4 regions of the Nocardiopsis codii genome follow, and region 3 is predicted to be linked to each of the others. Evidence: riboswitches for the same ligand, from Rfam matches in the RefSeq annotation. Region 3 holds a riboswitch; each other region holds the start of a gene.

Region 1 (4,989 bases), on a different contig from region 3:
CGTCCGCGTAGGGCAGGGCGTCCAGGCGCGCGCGCACGGCGTGGAACAGGTCGGGCAGGAACACGGCCTCCACGCGGACGTCGATCTCGTCGCCGCCCCGGGCGACGGCCATGAGGTCCTCCAGGACCCGGCGCAGGCGGTCGAGTTCGGCGCGCACGACCGCGGCGTCGGCCGTCCCCAGCAGCTCCAGGTGCCCCTCGGCGACGGCGAGGGGGGTGCGCACCTCGTGGGAGATCGCGGCCAGGTAGCGGCGCCGGTTGGTGTCGGCCTGCTCGATGCGCACCAGCATCTGGTTGATCTCGGTGGCGAGTTCGGCGATCTCGTCGCGGGTGGAGGGCACCGGTACGCGGGTGTCCAGGTCCGCGGGGGAGATGGCCTTGGCCGCTTCGGAGACCTCCCGGACGGGCGACAGGGTCCGCCGCACCACCAGCCACAGCACGATGCCGCCCCCGACGACGCCGACGGATCCGGCGAGCGCGGAGAGCAGCAGGACCGTGGCGGCCGTGTCCCGGGTGGAGTCGAGCGGGGCGACGACGGTGACGACGGCGATGGCGTCCCCGGCGTCGTCGAGGACCGCGGTGTCGAGCACCCGGACCGGTCCGGCGTCGGTGTCGAGGGTGCGGATCGTCCCCGGCTCCGGGTCGGGGGCGTCGCCGCCGCGCATCAGCCCGGCGACGCGCGTGGGTCCCCCCGTGCTCTGGAGCCGCGTGCCGTCGGCGGTCACCAGCGTCACGTGTCGGGCGCCGCTGGGGCGCACGGCGAGTGCCTGCCGCGCGGCGCGCTCCGCCTCGGGGCCCGAGAGGACCCCGTCGAGTCCGGCCGCGGCGGGGACCTGTTCGGCGAGGGCGTCTCCGACCAGAGCCGACTCCTCCCGGAGGAGGCGGTCGATGTCGTTCAGGCCCGACACCCGCACGAGTTCGTAGGTGAGGAGGGCGACGCCGCCGATGACGAGGGCCATGACGAGCAGCGACCGCAGGACGACGCGTCCGGTGAGGCTCACCGGGCACCGCCCGCGAGCCGGTAGCCCGCTCCGCGAACCGTCTCGATGCGTCCTGGGCCGAGCTTGCGGCGCAGCTGGCTGACGTAGACCTCGACCACGTTGGAGGCCCCGTCGAAGTTGTATCCCCAGACCCGGTCCAGCAGCTGGGGCTGGGAGAACACCTGTGCGGGGTGGCGGATGAGCACTTCCAGGAGGCCGAACTCGCGGGCCGACAGGTTGACGGTGCGGCCCTCGACCGAGGCGGTGCGGGCTCCGAGGTCGAGCACGACGCCGCCGGCCGCCAGGACGTCGCCGCGCTCCTGGCCGCCGGTGCGCAGGCGTGCCCGCACCCGGGCCAGGAGTTCGCTCACGCTGAAGGGCTTGACCATGTAGTCGTCGGCCCCGGCGTCGAGGTTGGCCACCCGGTCGCTGACGGCGTCCTTGGCGGTGAGCACGATCACCGGCACCGAGGGGCGGCGCTGCCGCAGCCGGCGCAGCACCTCCTCGCCGGGGATGCCGGGCAGTCCGAGGTCCAGGACGACGAGGTCGACGTCGGGCGACAGGGCCATCGTCAGCCCGTCGATCCCGTCCCCGGCCGCGAGCACCTGGTACCCGGCCGTCTCCAGTCCGCGCCGCACGAAGGAGACGATGCCCTCCTCGTCCTCCACCACCAGAATCGCCAACGCCGTGTCCTCTCCGCCCCGTGGTCCCCCCTTACCTTGGCAGGGACCGCTGAACCGTTCCTGAGCGCCACATGAAGACGTTCTTCAGGTGGCTTTCAGGCCGCCATCATCTCGCCGTCGGATGCTGGAGGCAGTAGACACCTTCGAGCAAGGGAACACCGATGCAGCGCACGACCGTCATCATCCTCTCCTCCGCCGCGGCCGCCGGGCTGCTGGCCGTCGGCACGATCGGCTACCTGGTGGTGGACGACCCCGAGCAGCAGGTCGACTCGATCCAGCTCACCGGCGTGACCACCGGTTCCGCCCCCGGGGCGAACGGGGCGAGCGCGTCCGAGAAGAACCCGACCTCGACGCAGTCGGTCGACGGTCTGGAGCAGCTCGTGGGCGAGCTGCGCGCCGACGGGGACGGCGACGACACGGACGACTGGTCGGTGTCCGGTGTCGAGGTCGACTTCGGCCCCGAGGAGTGGCTGCTCACGGCGCCGGAGCTGGAGGACTTCGACGGGAACGGCACCGTCGAGCCGCTCCTGGACGAACTGCGCGGGCTGGAGGGCACCGAGGTGACGCTCGGCGTGCGCTACGAGGCCGACGACGACCGCGACGACGCCGACGTGTACACCGTCAACGGGCTGGCCTTCCGGGACACCGACAGCGGCCCGGCGCCCTGGCAGAACACCGGCGGGCAGACGGAGGCCGACCGCGACACGGTGTCCGCGAACGCCGCCGAGGCGGTCGGCGAGGGCGCCCGCACCGTCGAGGTCGAGCGCCAGGACGAGGACGGCTGGGACGGCTGGGACGCCGAGGTGCTCGACGCCGACGGCCAGGAGTACGAGGTGATCCTGGACGTGGCCGGTGAGGTCGTCGACGTGCGCGCCGAGGACTGACGGCCGGGGACCCCGTGCGGCTGCTCCGCGGACCGTCCCCGCCACCCGCACGGTCGGGGCCCCGTCCTCCTGGGAGGGCGGGGCTCCTTTCCCGTCGTCCGGTGCCGGAGCCCCGGGGGCGCGGCCGGTCGCACGACCCGGTACCGGTCGGATCAGGGGGCCGCCGCAGGGGGTCGGCACGTCGGGGCGAAGTCCCCCCGCAGCAGGCCGGAGAGGGTCGGGTACCCTCGTCGGGCCAGTCGAACTCCACTTCGTGGGGCAGGGAACCCGGTGGGACTCCGGGACTGACGCGCAGCGGTGAGGATGACGGGCGGGCACGTCCGGGGAGCGTTCCCCGGGACAGCCACTGGGGCAACGCCCCGGGAAGGCGCTCCGCACCGGTCGACTCCGAGTCCGAAGACCTGCTGGCACCGGCGGTCACGGTCCGCCGGGTCACCCGCGGGCTCCGCGCACGAGTCCCCGACCAGAAGGACGCCCATGTCCCCCGCCGGTTCTCCCCCTTCCACGCGCCGCACGCGTCGCGACCGCTGCCCCGGCGTGCTGAGACCCTGGCCCGCCGAGGACGGCCTGCTGGTCCGGCTCCGGCTCATCGGCGGCCGGATCGGCGCCTCCTCGCTGCTCGCCCTCGCCGCGGTGGCCGACCGGTACGGCACCGGTCGTATCCACGTCACCGGCCGCGCGAACCTGCAACTGCGCGCCCTGCCGGGGGACGCGGGACGCCTGGGGCCCGAGGTGGTCCGGGCCCTGGCGGAGACCGGGCTGCTGCCCTCCCCCAGCCACGAACTCGTGCGCAACGTGATGGTCTCCCCGGGCACGGGCACGGGCGCGGTCCCGGCGGACCCCGGCGGGACCGTGCCGGGCGGGGGCCGGGCCGACCTGCGCCCCGTCGCCTCGGAGCTGGACACGATGCTGTGCTCCGTCCCGCGCCGCGCCGACCTGCCCGGGCGTTTCCTGTTCGTCCTGGACGACGGGCGCGGCGACCTGATCGACCACCCCTGTGACCTGGGGATCGTCGCCCTGGACCGGAGCGTCGCCCAGCTGAGGTTCGGGGAGCACTGGGGTCCGCTCGTGCCGATCGACGAGGCGCCCGCCGCGCTCCTGCGCCTGGCGGACGGGTTCCTGGAGCGCAGCGGGGAGGGGCCCGCCGCGCCGTGGCACGTCGCCGAGCTCCCGGCCCCGCTGACCGGACCGGAGGTACCGGACCGGCGGCTTCCGTCCCCCGCCCCGCCGCTGCCGTACGGTCCGCTGCCCGGGGGCGCGCGGCACGTGCGTGTGCCCGACGAGGGCCTGGACCGCCCGGCCGCCGAGGCGCTCGCCGAGGAGGCGCTCGCCGCCGAGCCCGGCGAACTCTTCGTCACGCCCTGGCGCGGCGTTCTCGTCCCGGGAAGCCCCGCTTCCCGAACGGGGGAGGCGCGGTGACCGCCCCCCGACGGCCGAACCGGCACTACGACTACATCGACGACGGGCCCGCGATCTACACGGACTCCTTCGCCCTCATCCGGGAGGAGGCCGAGCTCGGGCACCTGCCCGCCGACGCGGAGCGGCTCGCCGTGCGGATGATCCACGGCACCGGCCAGGTCGACCTCGCCGAGGACCTGGTGGTCCACCCCGGCCTGGTGTCCGCGGCGCGCTCCGCCCTGCGGGCCGGGGCCCCGATCCTGTGCGACGCGCGCATGGTGGCCAGCGGCGTGACCGCGAGCCGCCTTCCGTGCGGCAACGAGGTGCTCTGCTTCCTGGGCGACGAACGCGTCCCCGGCCTCGCCGCCGCGTGGGGCACCACGCGCAGCGCCGCCGCGGTGTCCCTGTGGGAACCGCTCCTGGAGGGCGCCGTGGTCGCCGTCGGCAACGCGCCCACCGCCCTCTTCCACCTGATGGAGATGGTGGCGGACGGGGCGCCGCGCCCTGCCGCGATCGTCGGCTGCCCCGTCGGTTTCGTGGGGGCCGCCGAGTCCAAGCAGGCGCTGACGGAGTTCGGGGAGCGGTTCGGCGCCGACATCCCCTACGTGACCGCCCGCGGCCGCCGCGGCGGCTCCGCGATGACCTGTTCCGCTCTCAACGCACTCGCCAAGGAGGAGGAGTGACCGGACGTTTCCACGGCGTGGGTGTCGGCCCCGGCGACCCCGAGCTGATCACCCTCAAGGCCGCCCGGCTCATCGCCGCGGCCGACGTCGTCGCCTACCACGCCGGAGTCGGCAAGGCCTCCAACGCCCGCCGCATCGCCGCGTCGCTGATCCCGGGTTCCGCGGTCGAGGAACAGCTCACCTACCCGGTCACCACCGGCACGACCGACCATCCGGGCGGGTACACGGGGGTGCTGGCCGACTTCTACGAGGAGTCCGCCGCCCGGCTGGCCGCGCACCTGGACGCCGGCCGCGACGTCGTGCTCCTCTCCGAGGGCGACCCGCTGTTCTACGGCTCGTACATGTACATGCACGACCGGTTG
Region 2 (4,989 bases), on a different contig from region 3:
GGCACGTACCTCGACCCCGGGGTCCTCGCCCACTGCGCGCCCGGAGCCGAACTGGTCGACACCCAGGGCCTGGACCTGGACCGCATCACCGAGCGCCTGGTCGCCGCGCACGCCGGGGGCGGCGACGTCGTACGGCTGACCTCCGGGGACCCCTCGCTGTACTCGGCGCTGGCCGAGCAGACCCGGAGGCTCGACGCGCACGGGGTCCCGTGGGACGTCACCCCCGGGGTGCCCGCCTACGCGGCCGCCTCGGCCCTGGTGGGCCGGGAGCTGACCGTGCCGCTGGTGGCCCAGTCGGTGGTGCTGACCCGGACCGCCGCCCGGTCGACGGCGATGCCGGACACCGAGTCGCTGGGCGCGTTCGCGGCGACCCGGGCCACGCTGGTGCTGCACCTGGCGATCCGGCGGGTGCGGGAGCTCATGGCCGAGATCGTCCCCGCGTACGGCGCGGACTGTCCCGTGGTGGTCGTGTACCGGGCCAGCCAGCCCGAGGAGGCGGTGCTGCGCGGGACGGTCTCCACCATCGCCGGGCTGGTGGAGGAGGCGGGGCTCCGGCAGGCGGCGGTGGTCCTGGTCGGGCAGGCGCTCGACCCCGCGGGGGGCGGGGAGTCCTACCTGTACGACCCCGCGCGCCCCAGGGGGGCCGGCCCCTCGTCAGTCGCTCCCGGGTGACTTCGCCAGGCACCACTGGGTGACGGTGCGGGCGGGGGTCCATCCGGTGAACGCGCCGATGGGCGCGGCGGTCTCCACCGCGATGCGGGTCAGCTCCCCGCCGTGGCGCCGGTGGGCCTCCGCGAGCAGCCCCTCGGTCTCCAGCGTCACACCGTGCACCACGAGCCGTCCGCCCGGTCCCAGCGCGTCCAGGCAGGTGTCGAGCACGCCCGGCAGGGTCGCGCCGCCGCCGACGAAGACCGCGTCGGGAGGGTCCAGCCCCTTCAGAGCGTCCGGCGCACGGCCGGCGACCACGCGCAGGCCCGGGACGCCGAGCCGGTCCGCGTTGCGGCCGATCCGCGCGGCGCGCCCGGTGTCGGCCTCCACCGCCGTGGCCGTGCACGAGGGGTGGGCGCGCATCCACTCGACGGCGACCGAGCCCGCGCCCGCGCCGACGTCCCACAGGTGCCGGCCGGGGGAGGGCGCCAGCCGGGCGAGCGCCGAGGCGCGCAGGTCCCGCTTGGTGAGCTGGCCGTCGTGCTCGAACGCGTCGTCGGGCAGCCCGGCGACCAGCCCGCAGCCCGGCGGCCCTGAGAGCTCCAACGCCAGCACGTGCAGTTGGGGGGCCTCCTCCGGAGGGGCCCCGAGCCAGTCGTGCGCCGTGCCCTCCAGCCGCGACTCCGCGTCCGCCCCCAGGTCGCCGAGGACGGTCATCCGGCTGCCGCCGTAGCCCGCGCCGACCAGCAGGGCGGCGACCGTCCCGGGGGTGGCGGCGCCCGGGGAGAGCACCAGGACACGGCGGCCGGGGGCCAAGCCGCGCATCAGCAGGTGCGGATCGCGCCCCACCAGGGACAGCACCGCGCACCCCTCCGCCGCCCACCCCATCCGGGCGCGGGCCAGGGCGACCGAGGAGACGGCCGGTTCCACGCGCACCGCGTCCGCTCCGAGCAGTTCGATCAGCGTGCTGCCGATGCCCGACACCAGCGGGTCGCCGGAGGCCAGCGCGACGGCGCCGCGGTCCCCGAGGGAGGCGAGCAGGTCCGGCAGGCCCTCGCGCAGCGGGGAGGGCCAGACCAGGCGCCGCTGGGTCGGGGCCTGCGGCAGCATGGCGAGGTGCCTGCGCCCGCCCAGCACCGTGTCGGCCGCCAGGACCAGCCCTCGCAGCCTCTCGGGCACGCCTGACCATCCGTCGGCGCCGATGCCGACGACGGTGATTCGGGGAGGGGACATCTCGACCTTCATGGGCAGGACGCTATCGTGGCGGCCGAAGGTGTGAGGTGCCCCGGCGGCCCAGCCATCGGAAACGGTGGGGACGGCGTCCGGGGAGAATCTGGGAAGCCCGGTGAGACTCCGGCACAGGCCCGCTGCGGTGAGCCGAGCCTCCGTGACAGGAGGACTCGGTAAGTCCGAAGACCGGCCCCGCACCCGCCCATGACCGATGGCGAAACGAGCGGGAGCCTCACATGCCATTGCGGACGTCCCACTATCCCTTCTCGGCGATCGTCGGCTGCGACGCCGAACCGCTCGACGACCTGGGCCTGGCCCTGGTCCTGGCCAGCGTCTCCCCGGAGATCGGCGGCGTCCTGGTCCGCGGCCAGAAGGGCACCGCCAAGTCCACCGCGGTGCGGGCCCTGGCCCCCCTCCTGCCCCCGGTCGAGGTCTACCGGGGGGACCGCTTCTCCGTCGACCCCGCCGACACCGCGCAGGAGTCGCCGGACGGCCCCTTCCCGCCCGGCACGGCCGTGGAGAGCCGCCCGGTGCGCCTGGTCGAGCTCCCGGTGGGCGCCACCGAGGACCGCGTCCTGGGTTCGCTGCACCTGGAGCAGGCGCTCACGCACGGCCGGGTCGCCTACGAGCCCGGGCTGCTGGCGCGCAGCCACCGCGGCCTCCTGTACGTGGACGAGGTCAACCTGCTCCACGACCACCTGGTCGACCTCCTCCTGGACGCCGCCGCGACCGGCCGGGTGACCGTGGAGCGCGACGGGTTCTCCGTGGAGCACGCCGCGAGGTTCCTGCTCATCGGGACGATGAACCCCGAGGAGGGCGAGCTGCGCCCGCAGCTCCTGGACCGGTTCGGGCTGACCGTCGAGGTCGCCGCGCCCTCCGACCCCGCCGCACGCGTGGAGGTGGTCCGCAGGCGTATGGCCTACGACGCCGACGCCGACGCCTTCTCCGACCGGTACGACCTGGCCGAGAAGGCCCTCGCCGCGCGCATCGCCGCGGCCCGTGAGACCGTCGGGCGCGCACGGCTGTCCGACGCCGCGCTGCTGAAGATCGCGCAGGTGTGCGCGGCGTTCGAGGTCGACGGCCTGCGCGCCGACATCGTGACCGCGCGCACGGCTCTGGCGCACGCCGCCTGGGAGGGCCGGACCTCGGTCTCCCTGGCCGACATCCGCCGCGCGGCCCTGCTGGCCCTGCCGCACCGGCGCCGGCGCAACCCCTTCGACGCGCCGGGGCTCGACGAGGACCTCCTGGACCGCGTCCTGGGGGACGAGGAGCCGCCCCCGGACGACCCAGGACCGCCGGAAGGCTCCGACGGCTCCGGTGACCCCGCCGGCCCCGACGGGGGCGGCGCACCCGACACCGCCGGTCCGGAGGGGGACCCCTCCCCGGACACCGGCGCGGACGGACCGGAGCAGTCCACCGCGCCGCCCCGGGATCCGGAGGGCTTCCGCGAACCGGAGGCCTCCCAGGAGGCGGAGGAGCCGGAGGGGGGCGGGGCCGGGCCCCGGCCCGGCACCACGGTCGGGGCGGGCGCCCCGTACCGCCCCCGGACCTTCACCGCGCGGGGCACGGGGGTCGGCGCCGACGGTCGGCGCAGTCGCGCGGTCGGCGCGCGGGGCCGCCGGATCGGGGCCGAACCGCCCGGCGGGGGCTCAGGCGGTTCGCTCCACCTGGTCGAGACCGTCAAGGCCGCGGCCTCCCGCCCGCACGGCGGCGGCCGGATCGGCCTGCTCCCCCGCGACCTGCGCGTCGCGGTGCGCGAGGGCCAGGAGAGCAACCTGGTGCTGTTCTGCGTCGACGCCTCCGGTTCCATGGCGGCGCGCAAGCGCATGGGCGAGGTCAAGACCGCCATCCTGTCGCTGCTCCTGGACGCCTACCGGCGCCGCGACAAGGTCGGCCTCGTGACCTTCCGGGGCGCGAGGGCCGAGCTGGTGCTGCCCCCGACCCGTTCGGTGGACACCGCCGCCGCCCGCCTGGACGAACTGCCCGCCGGGGGGCGCACCCCGCTCGCCGAGGGCCTGCTGGAGGCCGCCCGGGTCCTGCGGCGCGAGCGCCTGCGCGACCCGAGGCAGCGTCCGCTGCTCGTCCTGGTGACCGACGGCCGGGCCACCGGCGGCCGGGGTGCGGTCGGCCGCTCGCTGGAGGCCGCCGACCACGTCGCCGGCCTGGGCGTGGCCACCGTCGTCGTGGACGGCGAGTCCGGCCCGCTGCGCCTGGGCCTGGCCGCCGCCCTCGCCGCCCGGATGGGCGCCGAACACCTGCCCGTGGACGAGGTCAGCGCTGACGCGCTGGGAAACGCCGTGAGAGAGAGGGCCGCCTGATGCCCCAGGGCATACCGTCCGTCGTCCCCGACGACGGGCTCACCACCCGCCAGCGCCGCAACCAGCCGGTGCTCGCCGTCCACACCGGGGACGGCAAGGGCAAGTCGACCGCCGCGTTCGGGCTCGCGCTGCGCGGCTGGAACCAGGGCTGGCGGATCGGCGTGTTCCAGTTCGTGAAGTCGGCGAAGTGGCGCATCGGCGAGCAGACCGTGCTCGAACGCCTGGGGAGGCTCCACGAGGAGACCGGCGAGGGCGGCCCCGTGGAGTGGCACAAGATGGGCTCGGGCTGGTCCTGGAGCCGCCGCCGGGGCAGCGCCGAGGACCACGCCGCGGACGCGGCCGAGGGCTGGGCGGAGATCAGGCGCAGGCTCGCCGAGCAGACGCACGACCTGCTCATCCTCGACGAGTTCACCTACCCGATCAACTGGGGCTGGGTCGACGTCGAGGACGTCGTGGCCGCCCTGCGCGACCGTCCGGGCCGCCAGCACGTGATCATCACGGGCCGCCGCGCCGCCCCCGAACTCCTGGAGGCGGCGGACCTGGTCACCGAGATGGCCAAGGTCAAGCACCCGATGGACGCGGGCCGCAAGGGCCAGCGGGGGATCGAGTGGTGAGGCCCCCCGCGGCCCCGGAACCGGCGGGGTCGCAGGGGGCGGCCTCCCCGGCACGGCCGACGGCCCTGCCGAGGCTGATGGTCGCCGCGCCCATGACCGGGCAGGGCAAGACCACGGTCGCCGCCGGGCTGATGGCCGCGCTCCGCGACGCCGGGCTCTCCGTCAGCGGCCACAAGGTC
Region 3 (4,989 bases):
GCGGCGTGCGACGCGCGCTCGCCCAGGTCGGACAGGAGGGGGCCGGACTCCGAGGCGTCGATGACCGCGTGGGTCCGGCCCTCGCCGACGGGGGCGACCTGCCCGGCGTCGAACTCCACGACGAGGTCGCCGTCGGGGTTGAACCCCACGGAGTCGTACAGCGAGCCGATGGGGTGGACGGCGTCGGGGGCGGCGGTGTCCGGGAGGGCGTCCCGCACCAGGCCGTTCAGCTCCTCCAGCTCCTCCTGTCCCGCGACCAGGGCGGTGGAGGGGTGGGCCGTGCCGGTCAGGGCGTCGTACCAGTAGGTGGTGTACGCCTCACGGGTCCCCTCGGAGTCGGTCTCCTCGCGGGTCACCCGGACGCCGACGAGGTCGTCGTTGGCCGCCGTCAGGTTCCACGCGGACTCGAAGGAGACCGCGCCGGGGTTGGCCGCCTCGAAGGCGTCCACCTCCGCGGAGAGTTCGCGGTCCAGGAAGCCGCTCAGCGGTTCGGCGTTGGGGAGGACCGGGTAGGCGACCTCCGTCGCCACCCCGCCCTCGCGGGCGAGGGAGGACTCCGTCAGGTCCACCACGTCACCGGGGTCCACCACGGTCAGCCCGTCGGGTTCACCGGTCGCGGGCAGGTGCTCGTCGGGTCCGCCGTCCGCCGCGGGGCGGGCGTCCCCCATGTGTTCGGGGGTGATGACACCGGGTGGGACGACGGCCGACCAGACCAGCCCCGCGACGACCGCCAGCGCGACCGCGATCGTGAAGAGGGGGCGATCGGGGGCCATGGTCGGATGGGACTGCTTGTTCACCAGGGGTTCTCCACGTTCATCTACAGACGAACGTTCGCGGGGAGCGCGGGAGAGGGCTCCGCCGCGTAACGCTTCATTTCGGGTGTGACGCCGACCGCACAACAGGGGTTCGCACTGTTTCCGGGCCGGGCACGGGGATGCACGCCGGGTACAGGGGCGGAGAGGGCGCTCCCTATACTTGCAGGCGTGGAAGGTACATGTTCCACCCCAGAGTCCGGGCCGCGCCCGGAAGGGGAGGGGTGTGTCGCAAGAGGGAACCCGGTGCGACTCCGGGACTGCCCCGCAGCGGTATGAGGGAACGAACGTCGCCATAAGCACTGGAAATCCGATCGGTAATGTCGGAAACCGGGAAGCGGCGGCCAGTAGGAGGACGGTGTCCGCACCGTCCGCGCCCTCGAGTCCGAAGACCTGCCTCCACCCGGCGTCGCACCCGTGCCGCCGGTGGTCCCGTGCCCCGAGGGAGGGCCGAGGAGCGGGAGGCAGGTGCACACGCCCGCGGCGTGGTCTCCGGCATGCCCGCGTCCTCGCTCGCCTCGTGGCCGGTACCCGGCTTTCGACGAGGGAGAGAAGCTCATGTCCGACACCCCCGGGGCCTCCCGGCCCTCCGTGCGCTCCACCGTGCACGGTTACCCGAGGATCGGTCCCCACCGCGAACTCAAGCGCGCCAGCGAGTCGTACTGGAAGGGCGGGACGACCGCGGACGAACTGGACGGCGTCGCCGCCGACCTGCGCAGGGGCGTCTACGCCCAGCTGCGCGAGGCGGGCGTCGACGACATCCCGTCCAACACGTTCTCCTACTACGACCACGTCCTGGACACCGCTGTCCTGTTCGACCTGGTGCCCTCACGGTTCACCTCCCCGGCAGCCGCGGGCGACCGCGACGAGGAGCTGCGCCGCTACTTCGCGCTCGCCCGCGGCGAGCAGGGCGCTCCGCCGCTGGAGATGACCAAGTGGTTCGACACCAACTACCACTACCTGGTCCCCGAGCTGTCGCCGAGCACGCGTCCCCGCCTGGTCGGCGACAAGCCCGTCGCCGAGTTCCGCGAGGCCTCCGAGGCCGGCTTCCGGACGCGTCCGGTCCTGGTCGGCCCGCTGACCTTCCTCCTGCTGGCCAAGGCCGCCGACGACGCGCCTGAGGGCTGGAGCCCCGTCGAGCTGCTCGACCAGCTCCTGGACGCCTACGCGCAGCTCCTCGCGGACCTCGCTGCCGCGGGCGCCACCGAGGTGCAGCTGGACGAGCCGATCCTGGCCACCGACGAGGGCCGCGCCGCGGTCGGTCTCCTGGAGCGCTCCTACCAGCGACTGGGCGCCCTCACCGAACGCCCCTCGCTCCTGGTCTCGACCTACTTCGGCTCCATCGGAGCCGCCGCCCTGCGCGTGCTCAAGGACTCCCCGGTCGAGGCCGTCGGCCTGGACCTGGTGACCGGCGGCGAGGGCATCGACGACCTGGTGAAGGTCTCCGGGCTGGGCGGCACCCGCCTGGTCGCCGGCGTGGTGGACGGCCGCAACGTCTGGCGCACCGACATCCCGGCCGCCGTGGCCACTCTCGGCACCCTGCTCGCCCTCACGGACGAGCTCACCGTGAGCACGTCCTGCTCGCTCCTGCACGTGCCGATCGACCTGGACGCGGAGACCTCCCTCGCCCCCGAGCTGCGCGAGGCCCTGGCCTTCGCCAAGCAGAAGGCTGAGGAGACGGCCCTTCTCGGCCGCGTCCTCTCCGAGGGGGCGGAGGCCGAGTACGCGGGCGGCGGCGCCGGCGGAAACCCCGCCTTCACCGACGCGCGCGTGCGCGCCCGGCTGGACGCCCTGGGCCCCGACGCCTACGAGCGTCCCCAGGACCGCGGCACCCCCGCGGACACCCCGCTGACCACGACCACCATCGGTTCGTTCCCGCAGACCGGCGAGCTGCGCCGCGCCCGCGCCGCCCACCGGCGGGGCGAACTGGCGGAGGACGCCTACAAGCAGATCCTCCGTGAGGAGATCGACCGGGTCATCGCGCTCCAGGAGGAGATCGGCCTCGACGTGCTCGTGCACGGCGAGCCCGAGCGCAACGACATGGTCCAGTACTTCGCCGAGCAGTTGGAGGGCTACGCCACCACCGAGAACGGCTGGGTGCAGTCCTACGGTTCGCGGTGCGTGCGTCCGCCGATCCTGTTCGGCGACGTCTCGCGCCCCGAGCCGATGACCGTCGAGTGGATCACCTACGCCCAGTCGCGCACCGACAAGCCGGTCAAGGGCATGCTGACCGGCCCCGTGACCATGCTCGCCTGGTCGTTCGTGCGCACCGACCAGCCGCTCGGGGAGACCGCCCGCCAGGTGGGCCTGGCCCTGCGCGACGAGGTCGCCGACCTGGAGCGCGCCGGTATCCGCCACATCCAGGTGGACGAGGCCGCCCTGCGCGAGCTGCTGCCGCTGCGTGAGGAGCAGCGCGGCGCGTACCTGGACTGGGCGGTGAACTCCTTCCGTCTGGCCACGTCCGGTGTGTCGCCGTCCACGACGATCCACACGCACATGTGCTACTCGGAGTTCGGGCTGATCGTCGGGGGGATCGAGGCGCTGGACGCCGACGTGACCAGCGTCGAGGCCGCCCGTTCCCGCATGGAGCTGGTGGAGGACCTGGGCCGCCGCGGCTACAAGCGGGGGATCGGTCCCGGCGTGTACGACATCCACTCCCCGCGTGTGCCGTCGGTGGAGGAGATCGAGGGCTCGCTGCGGCTGGCCGCCGCGCACATCGACGCCGGCAACCTGTGGGTCAACCCCGACTGCGGCCTGAAGACGCGCGGCTACGCCGAGGCGGAGCAGGCCCTGCGCAACATGGTGGAGGCGGCCCGCCGGGTGCGCGCCGACCTGCCCGGCGCCCGCTAGCGGAGTCCCCCAGGGCCCTTCGTCCGGGCACTGAGGCGCGGAAAAGGGGAGGGGCCGCGGCGAAAGCCGCGGCCCCTCTCCGTCTGTGCGGGACGGTCAGGTGCCGACCACGGCCAGCGCGTCGGCGCCGGCGTTGACCATGATCTCCTCGATGTTGTCGGGGAGGACCAGGTCCTCGGGGGAGTCGTCACCGGTGAAGGACGGGTGCAGCTGGTACGTGATCTGGATGTTCATGTTCGCGGTCCGGACCAGCAGCACGGCCTGCGGGATGAGGTCGCCGACGAAGTCGTACTTCGTCACGATGAGGTGGGCCTCGTCGCCGAGCTCCACCTCCTTGCTCTCCTCCACGTTCTCGGCGTCGTACAGGGTGCTGTACTCGCTCTCGCCGGTGATCTGGGCGATCGTGTCCTGGAACTGGGTCGAGGCGGCCTCGACGGAGTCGGCGGCGGAGTACGGGGTCTGGTAGTCGATCTCGAAGGAGGCGTAGCCGGCGGGGGCGTTGCCCTCCGGCGGAGTGGCGTCCAGGGTGTCGCAGTACGAGTTCTCGTCGCGGACGGACTTGCTGCCGCCGTCGGTGACCAGGAAGTCGGCCACGACCTGCTCGGTGAAGGCGTCGCAGGGCTCGGTGGGGACGGAGTAGGGGGGCTCGCCCGTGGGGGCCGCGTCGGTGTCCGGCTCCGGGGCCGGCTCGTCGTCGACGGCCGTCTCCTCGACGCTCGCCGAGGGGGTGCCCTCGGGCGGGGAGGCGACGGTCGTCCCGTCGCTGCCGTTGGTGACCAGCATGACCACGACCGCGATCACGAGGACGACGATGATCGCGCCGCCGCCGATGACGACCCACAGGCCGGCCTTGCCGCCGCCCTGGGGCTGCTGGGGTTGGGGCTGGGGGTAACCGGGTCCGCCGCCGTAGGGGGGCTGGCCGCCCCCGTACATCTGCTGCTCCGGGCCGGGGAAGCCCTGGCCGGGACCCGTGGGGGCGCCGTATCCGGGCTGGCCGCCCGTGTTCGGGGCACCGTAGGGGGGCTGGCCCCCGCTGTTGTCCCCGCCACCGTAGGGGTTCTGCGGTGGCTGGTTGTAAGGTCCGTTTTCGCTCATGGCTCCCCTCGCCCGTGATGTGCTGGCCGTGTTGTCTGGGACGCGTGTGCGCGCCTGTGGGTTCTCACGACTTCCGGACCGCGCGGCGGTGCCGGAGCACGCTCGGAGCGACACGGGGTCGTGCGAGGGGAGGCGCACCTACCGCTACTGCCTTCCCGCGGGCGAGGGCGGAGGCGTGGGGCGGGGCGTTCCCCGTTTCTGTGAGGAGGATCCCGGGGACCGGGGGTGCCGA
Region 4 (4,989 bases), on a different contig from region 3:
AAGATCGAGTTCCTGGAGGACAATCCGGCCACCCGCAACCTCACCGCCGTGCGCGAGGAGCGGTACGTCCTGCTCAGCGGCCAGGCGATGAACCCCTCGATCCGCACGGTCGAGGGCATCGAGCTGGTCGCCGACGGCCTGCGCGAGCTCGGGTACGTCCGTTGAGCGGTGCGCGTCCGGCGCTCCTCATCACCTCCGGCCTGCTGCTCCTCGGACTGTCGGTCTCGGTCGCCGTCACCATCGGGCCCGCCGACATCACCCCGGCCGAGGTCTGGAGGTCGGCCGCCGCCCGGTTCGGGTGGGGCGTGAGCCCTCTGACGCCGTTGCGCGAGGGCATCGTGTGGAACCTGCGCATGCCCCGCACCCTGCTCGCCGCGGTCTGCGGGGCCGGCCTGGCCGTGTGCGGCGCGGTGATGCAGTCCCTGCTCCGCAACCCGCTGGCGGACCCCTTCGTGCTCGGGGTCTCCTCCGGCGCCTCCACCGGGGCGGTCGTCGTGACCGTGCTCGGCTGGGGCGTCGGAGCGGTCTCGCTCCCGGCGGGGGCCTTCGCGGGCGCGCTGCTCTCCTTCGGCATGGTGATGCTGCTCAGCCACAGCCTCGGCGGGAGCATGGACCGCGTCGTTCTGTCCGGGGTCGCGGCCATGCAGCTGTTCTCGGCACTGACCTCGTTCATCGTGCTGACCTCGGCGAACGCCGACACCACGCGAGCGGTGCTGTTCTGGCTGCTGGGCTCCCTCAGCGGCGCCGGATGGACCGATGTGCTCCTGTGCACCGCGGTGCTGTGCCTCGTGCTCGCCGTCTGCCTCGCCAACACCACCACCCTGGACGCCTTCGCCTTCGGCGAGGAGGCCGCGGCGAACCTGGGCGTCCAGGTGGGCCGGACCCGCGTACTGATGCTGAGCGTCACCGCGCTGCTCACCGCGGTGCTGGTCAGCTCCGCGGGCGCGATCGGCTTCGTGGGGCTGGTCCTGCCGCACGCCGCACGGGCCCTCACCGGTTCCTCCCACGCCCGGCTGCTGCCGGTCACCGCCCTGGCGGGGGCGGTCTTCCTGGTGTGGGTGGACACGGTCGCCCGGACCGCGCTGGACCCGCAGGAGATCCCGGTGGGGGTGGTCACCTCCCTCATCGGGGTGCCCGCCTTCGTCGCCGTGCTGTACCGCGTGAGGAGGAAGACGTGAACGACTCCGTCCGGGCCCCGGTGGAGGGGCTGCGCGCCGACCGGGTCAGCCTCGGGCTCGGCGGCCGGCTCGTGGTCGACGGTGTCACCCTCGCGCCCCGGCCGGGGGAGACCGTCGGCCTGCTCGGCCCCAACGGGTCGGGCAAGTCCACCCTGCTGAGGCTGCTCGCCGGGGTGCTCGGACCCTCCGCCGGCGTGGTCACCCTGGACGGACGGCCGCTGAACCGGGTCGGCCGCCGGGCCGTGGCACGGCGCGTGGCCACCGTCCAGCAGCAGGCGCACACCCAGACCGAGTTGACGGTCCGCGAGGTGGTGGCCCTGGGACGCATCCCGCACCGCCGGCCCTGGACGCCCATGGCCCCGGCCGACCTGGAGGCCGTCGCGCGGGCGCTCGAACGCACCGGGCTGGCGGACCGGGCCGAACAATCCTGGCACACCCTGTCCGGCGGCGAGCGCCAGCGCGCCCAGATCGCCCGGGCCCTGGCCCAGGAACCCGGGGAGCTCCTGCTCGACGAACCCACCAACCACCTCGACATCCAGTACCAGCTCGACCTGCTGGAGCTGGTCACGGGCCTGCCGGTGACCACTGTGATCGCCCTGCACGACCTCAACCTGGCGGCAATGTACTGCGACCGCCTGATCGTCCTCCAGGGAGGCCGGGCGGTCGCCGAGGGGACGCCCTCCCGGGTCCTGACCTCCGCCCTCATCGCCGAGGTGTACGGGGTCCCGGCGGAGGTCACCCCGGGGACCGACGGCCCCGTGGTCCGCTTCCTGCGCCGGGGCGCCGTCCCCGAGGAGGGGGCCCGCCGCTCCTGACGTCCCCGCCGGGACCGGGGACGGCCCTCCCGGCTACAGTGTGAATCCTTTGCTCGTGGTACAGGAACCCGGTGCGATTCCGGGGCGGTTCCGCCACTGTGACACCCCGTTCAGGGGTGCAGCCAGACACTGGCCCGGGCAGTCCGACCGCCGATGGGGCGAGAACCCCGAGGGAGGAGTCCGGCCATGACGGTCCGGATCGCTCTGCTGTCCACGTCCGACACCGACCTGCTGTCCGCGAGGGCCAGCGGCGCCGCCTACCTGTGGGCCAACCCGTCCCGCACCTCCGACGCCGAACTCACCGGAGCCGTCGAGCGCGCCGACCTCGTGGTGGTGCGCCTGCTGGGCTCCTCGCACGACCTCTGGCCCGGCCTGGCCGCCGTCCGCGAACGGGGCACGCCCCTGGTGGTGCTCAGCGGCGAGCAGCATCCCAGCGCCGAGCTCATGGAGCACTCCACCGTGCCCATCGGGGTGGCGACCGAGGCCCACCGCTACCTCGCCGAGGGCGGACCGGCCAACCTCGGCCGCCTGCACGCCTTCCTGTCGGACACCGTGCTGCTGACCGGAGAGGGCTTCGAGCCCCCGTCGGCGCTCCCGCCGTGGGGCTTCGCCGAGCGCGAGCGGCCGCACGACCCGGCCCTCCCCAAGGTGGGCGTCCTCTACTACCGGGCCCACGAGGCGGGCGGCAACACCGCGTTCGCCCACGCCCTCGCCGACGCCGTCGACGCGACAGGCCGGGCCGTGGGCGTCCCCGTCTTCGCCGGGTCGCTGCGCTCGGCCCCCGACGACCTCTACGAGGCGCTCGGCGGCCTCGACGCCCTGGTGGTCACGGTCCTCGCGGCGGGCGGCAGCGTGCCCGCGTCCGCGAGCGCGGGCGGCGACGAGGCCTGGGACGTGGAGCGCATGGCCGCCCTGGACATCCCCGTCCTCCAGGGCCTGTGCCTGACCAGTTCGCGCGCGGACTGGGAGGGGTCCGACGACGGGGTCACCCCGCTCGACTCGGCCACCCAGATCGCCATCCCCGAGTTCGACGGCCGCATCATCACGGTGCCGTTCTCCTTCAAGGAGATCGACAGCGACGGGCTGCCCCGCTACGTCGCCGACCCCGAGCGCTGCACACGGCTGGCCGGAACCGCCGCCGCCCACGCCCGGCTCCGGTACGTGCCGCCCGCCGAGAAGCGGATCGCCGTGGTCCTGTCCGCCTACCCCACCAAGCACGCGCGCATCGGCAACGCCGTCGGGCTCGACACCCCCCGCTCCCTGGTGCGCCTGCTGCGTCGCCTGCGCCGGGAGGGCTACGACCTGGGCGACCCCGGCGCCCTGCCCGGGTTGGACCTGCCCGACGAGACGGAGGCGGGCGACGCCCTGATCCACGCCCTGATCGAGGCGGGCGGCCAGGACGAGGACTGGCTGACCTCCGTCCAGCTCACCGAGGCCCACGTCCGCATCACCCCCGAGCAGTACGCCGCCTGGACCCGCGACCTGGACCCGGCCCTGAAGGAGGCGATGGCCGAGGCGTGGGGCGCCGCGCCCGGCAAGCTCTACGTCAACGACCAGGGCGAACTCGTGCTGGCCGCCCTCCGGGCGGGCAACGTCGTCGTGCTCGTCCAGCCCCCGCGCGGGTTCGGCGAGAACCCGATCGCGATCTACCACGACCCCGACCTGGCCCCCAGCCACCACTACCTGGCGGCCTACCGCTGGCTGGAGCACGGGTTCGGGGCGCACGCCGTCGTGCACCTGGGCAAGCACGGCTCCCTGGAGTGGCTGCCCGGGAAGAACGCCGCGCTCTCCGCCGCCTGCGCCACCGACGCGGCCCTGGGCGACCTCCCGCTGATCTACCCGTTCCTGGTCAACGACCCGGGCGAAGGGGCCCAGGCCAAACGCCGCGCCCACGCCACGGTCGTCGACCACCTCATCCCCCCGATGGCCCGGGCGGAGAGCTACGGCGACATCGCGCGCCTGGAGCAGCTCCTGGACGAGCACGCCAACATCGCGGCGATGGACCCGGCCAAGCTGCCCGCGGTCCGCGGCGAGATCTGGGCCCTGATGCGCGCCGCCGAGATGCACCGCGACCTCGGTCTGGACGAGCGGCCCGACGACGAGGAGTTCGACGACTTCCTGCTGCACGTCGACGGCTGGCTGTGCGAGATCAAGGACACCCAGATCCGCGACGGCCTGCACGTGCTGGGGGCGGCGCCGCAGGGCGTGGCCAGGGTGAACCTGGTCCTGTCCGTGCTCCGCGCCGCCCAGGTCTGGGGAGGCGTCGGCGGTGCGGTGCCCGGCCTGCGGGCCGCCCTCGGACTGAAGGAGGACGCGCCCACCCACGAGGTCGACGCGGTCGAGGCGCTGGCTCGCGGCCTCGTCGAGCGGATGGAGGCCGCCGGGTGGGACCCGGCCGCCGCGCAGGACCTGCACGACGACCCCGCGGTGCGCCGCGTCCTGGAGTTCGCCGCCGAGCAGGTGGTGCCCCGGCTGGCCCGCACCACCGACGAGATCGACCACGTCCTGCACGCCCTGAACGGCGGTTTCGTCCCGGCGGGCCCGTCCGGCTCCCCGCTGCGGGGACTGGTCAACGTGCTGCCGACCGGCCGCAACTTCTACACGGTCGACCCGCGCGCGGTCCCCTCCCGGCTCGCCTGGCAGACCGGCCAGGCCATGGCCGAGTCCCTGCTGCGCCGCCACCTGGACGAGACCGGCGCCTACCCGGAGTCGGTCGGCCTGTCCGTGTGGGGCACCTCCGCGATGCGCACCTCCGGCGACGACATCGCCGAGGTGCTGGCCCTGCTCGGAGTCCGCCCCGAGTGGGACGAGGCCTCCCGCAGGGTCGGCCGGCTCCACGTCGTGCCGTTGGAAGAGCTGGGACGCCCGCGCATCGACGTCACGGTGCGCATCTCCGGCTTCTTCCGCGACGCGTTCCCCCATGTGGTCGCGATGCTGGACGACGCGGTCGGCCTCGTCGCCGGACTCGACGAGCCGGAGGAGCAGAACTACGTGCG

Evidence for each region. Region 3 has a riboswitch for cobalamin ahead of metE (5-methyltetrahydropteroyltriglutamate--homocysteine S-methyltransferase). Riboswitches for the same ligand answer to the same signal wherever they lie in the genome.
Region 1: it holds a riboswitch for cobalamin, as region 3 does, so the genes downstream of both, Q8791_RS02830 (nitrite reductase) here and metE (5-methyltetrahydropteroyltriglutamate--homocysteine S-methyltransferase) in region 3, are expected to answer to the same signal.
Region 2: it holds a riboswitch for cobalamin, as region 3 does, so the genes downstream of both, Q8791_RS02855 (VWA domain-containing protein) here and metE (5-methyltetrahydropteroyltriglutamate--homocysteine S-methyltransferase) in region 3, are expected to answer to the same signal.
Region 4: it holds a riboswitch for cobalamin, as region 3 does, so the genes downstream of both, cobN (cobaltochelatase subunit CobN) here and metE (5-methyltetrahydropteroyltriglutamate--homocysteine S-methyltransferase) in region 3, are expected to answer to the same signal.

Annotation. Positions count from the first base shown of each region.
Region 1 covers NZ_JAUZMY010000002.1:210,591-215,579, forward strand. The annotation lists gene Q8791_RS02815 (sensor histidine kinase) at 1-1,000, opposite strand, end outside; gene Q8791_RS02820 (response regulator transcription factor) at 997-1,662, opposite strand; gene Q8791_RS02825 (PepSY domain-containing protein) at 1,824-2,546, shown strand; cobalamin riboswitch at 2,767-2,969, shown strand; gene Q8791_RS02830 (nitrite reductase) at 3,024-3,965, shown strand; gene Q8791_RS02835 (precorrin-8X methylmutase) at 3,962-4,627, shown strand; gene Q8791_RS02840 (precorrin-2 C(20)-methyltransferase) at 4,624-4,989, shown strand, end outside.
Region 2 covers NZ_JAUZMY010000002.1:216,824-221,812, forward strand. The annotation lists gene cobM (precorrin-4 C(11)-methyltransferase) at 1-672, shown strand, start outside; gene cbiE (precorrin-6y C5,15-methyltransferase (decarboxylating) subunit CbiE) at 655-1,893, opposite strand; cobalamin riboswitch at 1,950-2,087, shown strand; gene Q8791_RS02855 (VWA domain-containing protein) at 2,115-4,196, shown strand; gene cobO (cob(I)yrinic acid a,c-diamide adenosyltransferase) at 4,196-4,810, shown strand; gene Q8791_RS02865 (cobyrinate a,c-diamide synthase) at 4,888-4,989, shown strand, end outside.
Region 3 covers NZ_JAUZMY010000031.1:25,787-30,775, reverse strand. The annotation lists gene Q8791_RS25500 (polysaccharide deacetylase family protein) at 1-773, opposite strand, end outside; cobalamin riboswitch at 997-1,227, shown strand; gene metE (5-methyltetrahydropteroyltriglutamate--homocysteine S-methyltransferase) at 1,371-3,662, shown strand; gene Q8791_RS25490 (DUF3558 domain-containing protein) at 3,759-4,757, opposite strand.
Region 4 covers NZ_JAUZMY010000002.1:227,938-232,926, reverse strand. The annotation lists gene Q8791_RS02900 (ABC transporter substrate-binding protein) at 1-165, shown strand, start outside; gene Q8791_RS02895 (FecCD family ABC transporter permease) at 162-1,178, shown strand; gene Q8791_RS02890 (ABC transporter ATP-binding protein) at 1,175-1,993, shown strand; cobalamin riboswitch at 2,033-2,196, shown strand; gene cobN (cobaltochelatase subunit CobN) at 2,180-4,989, shown strand, end outside.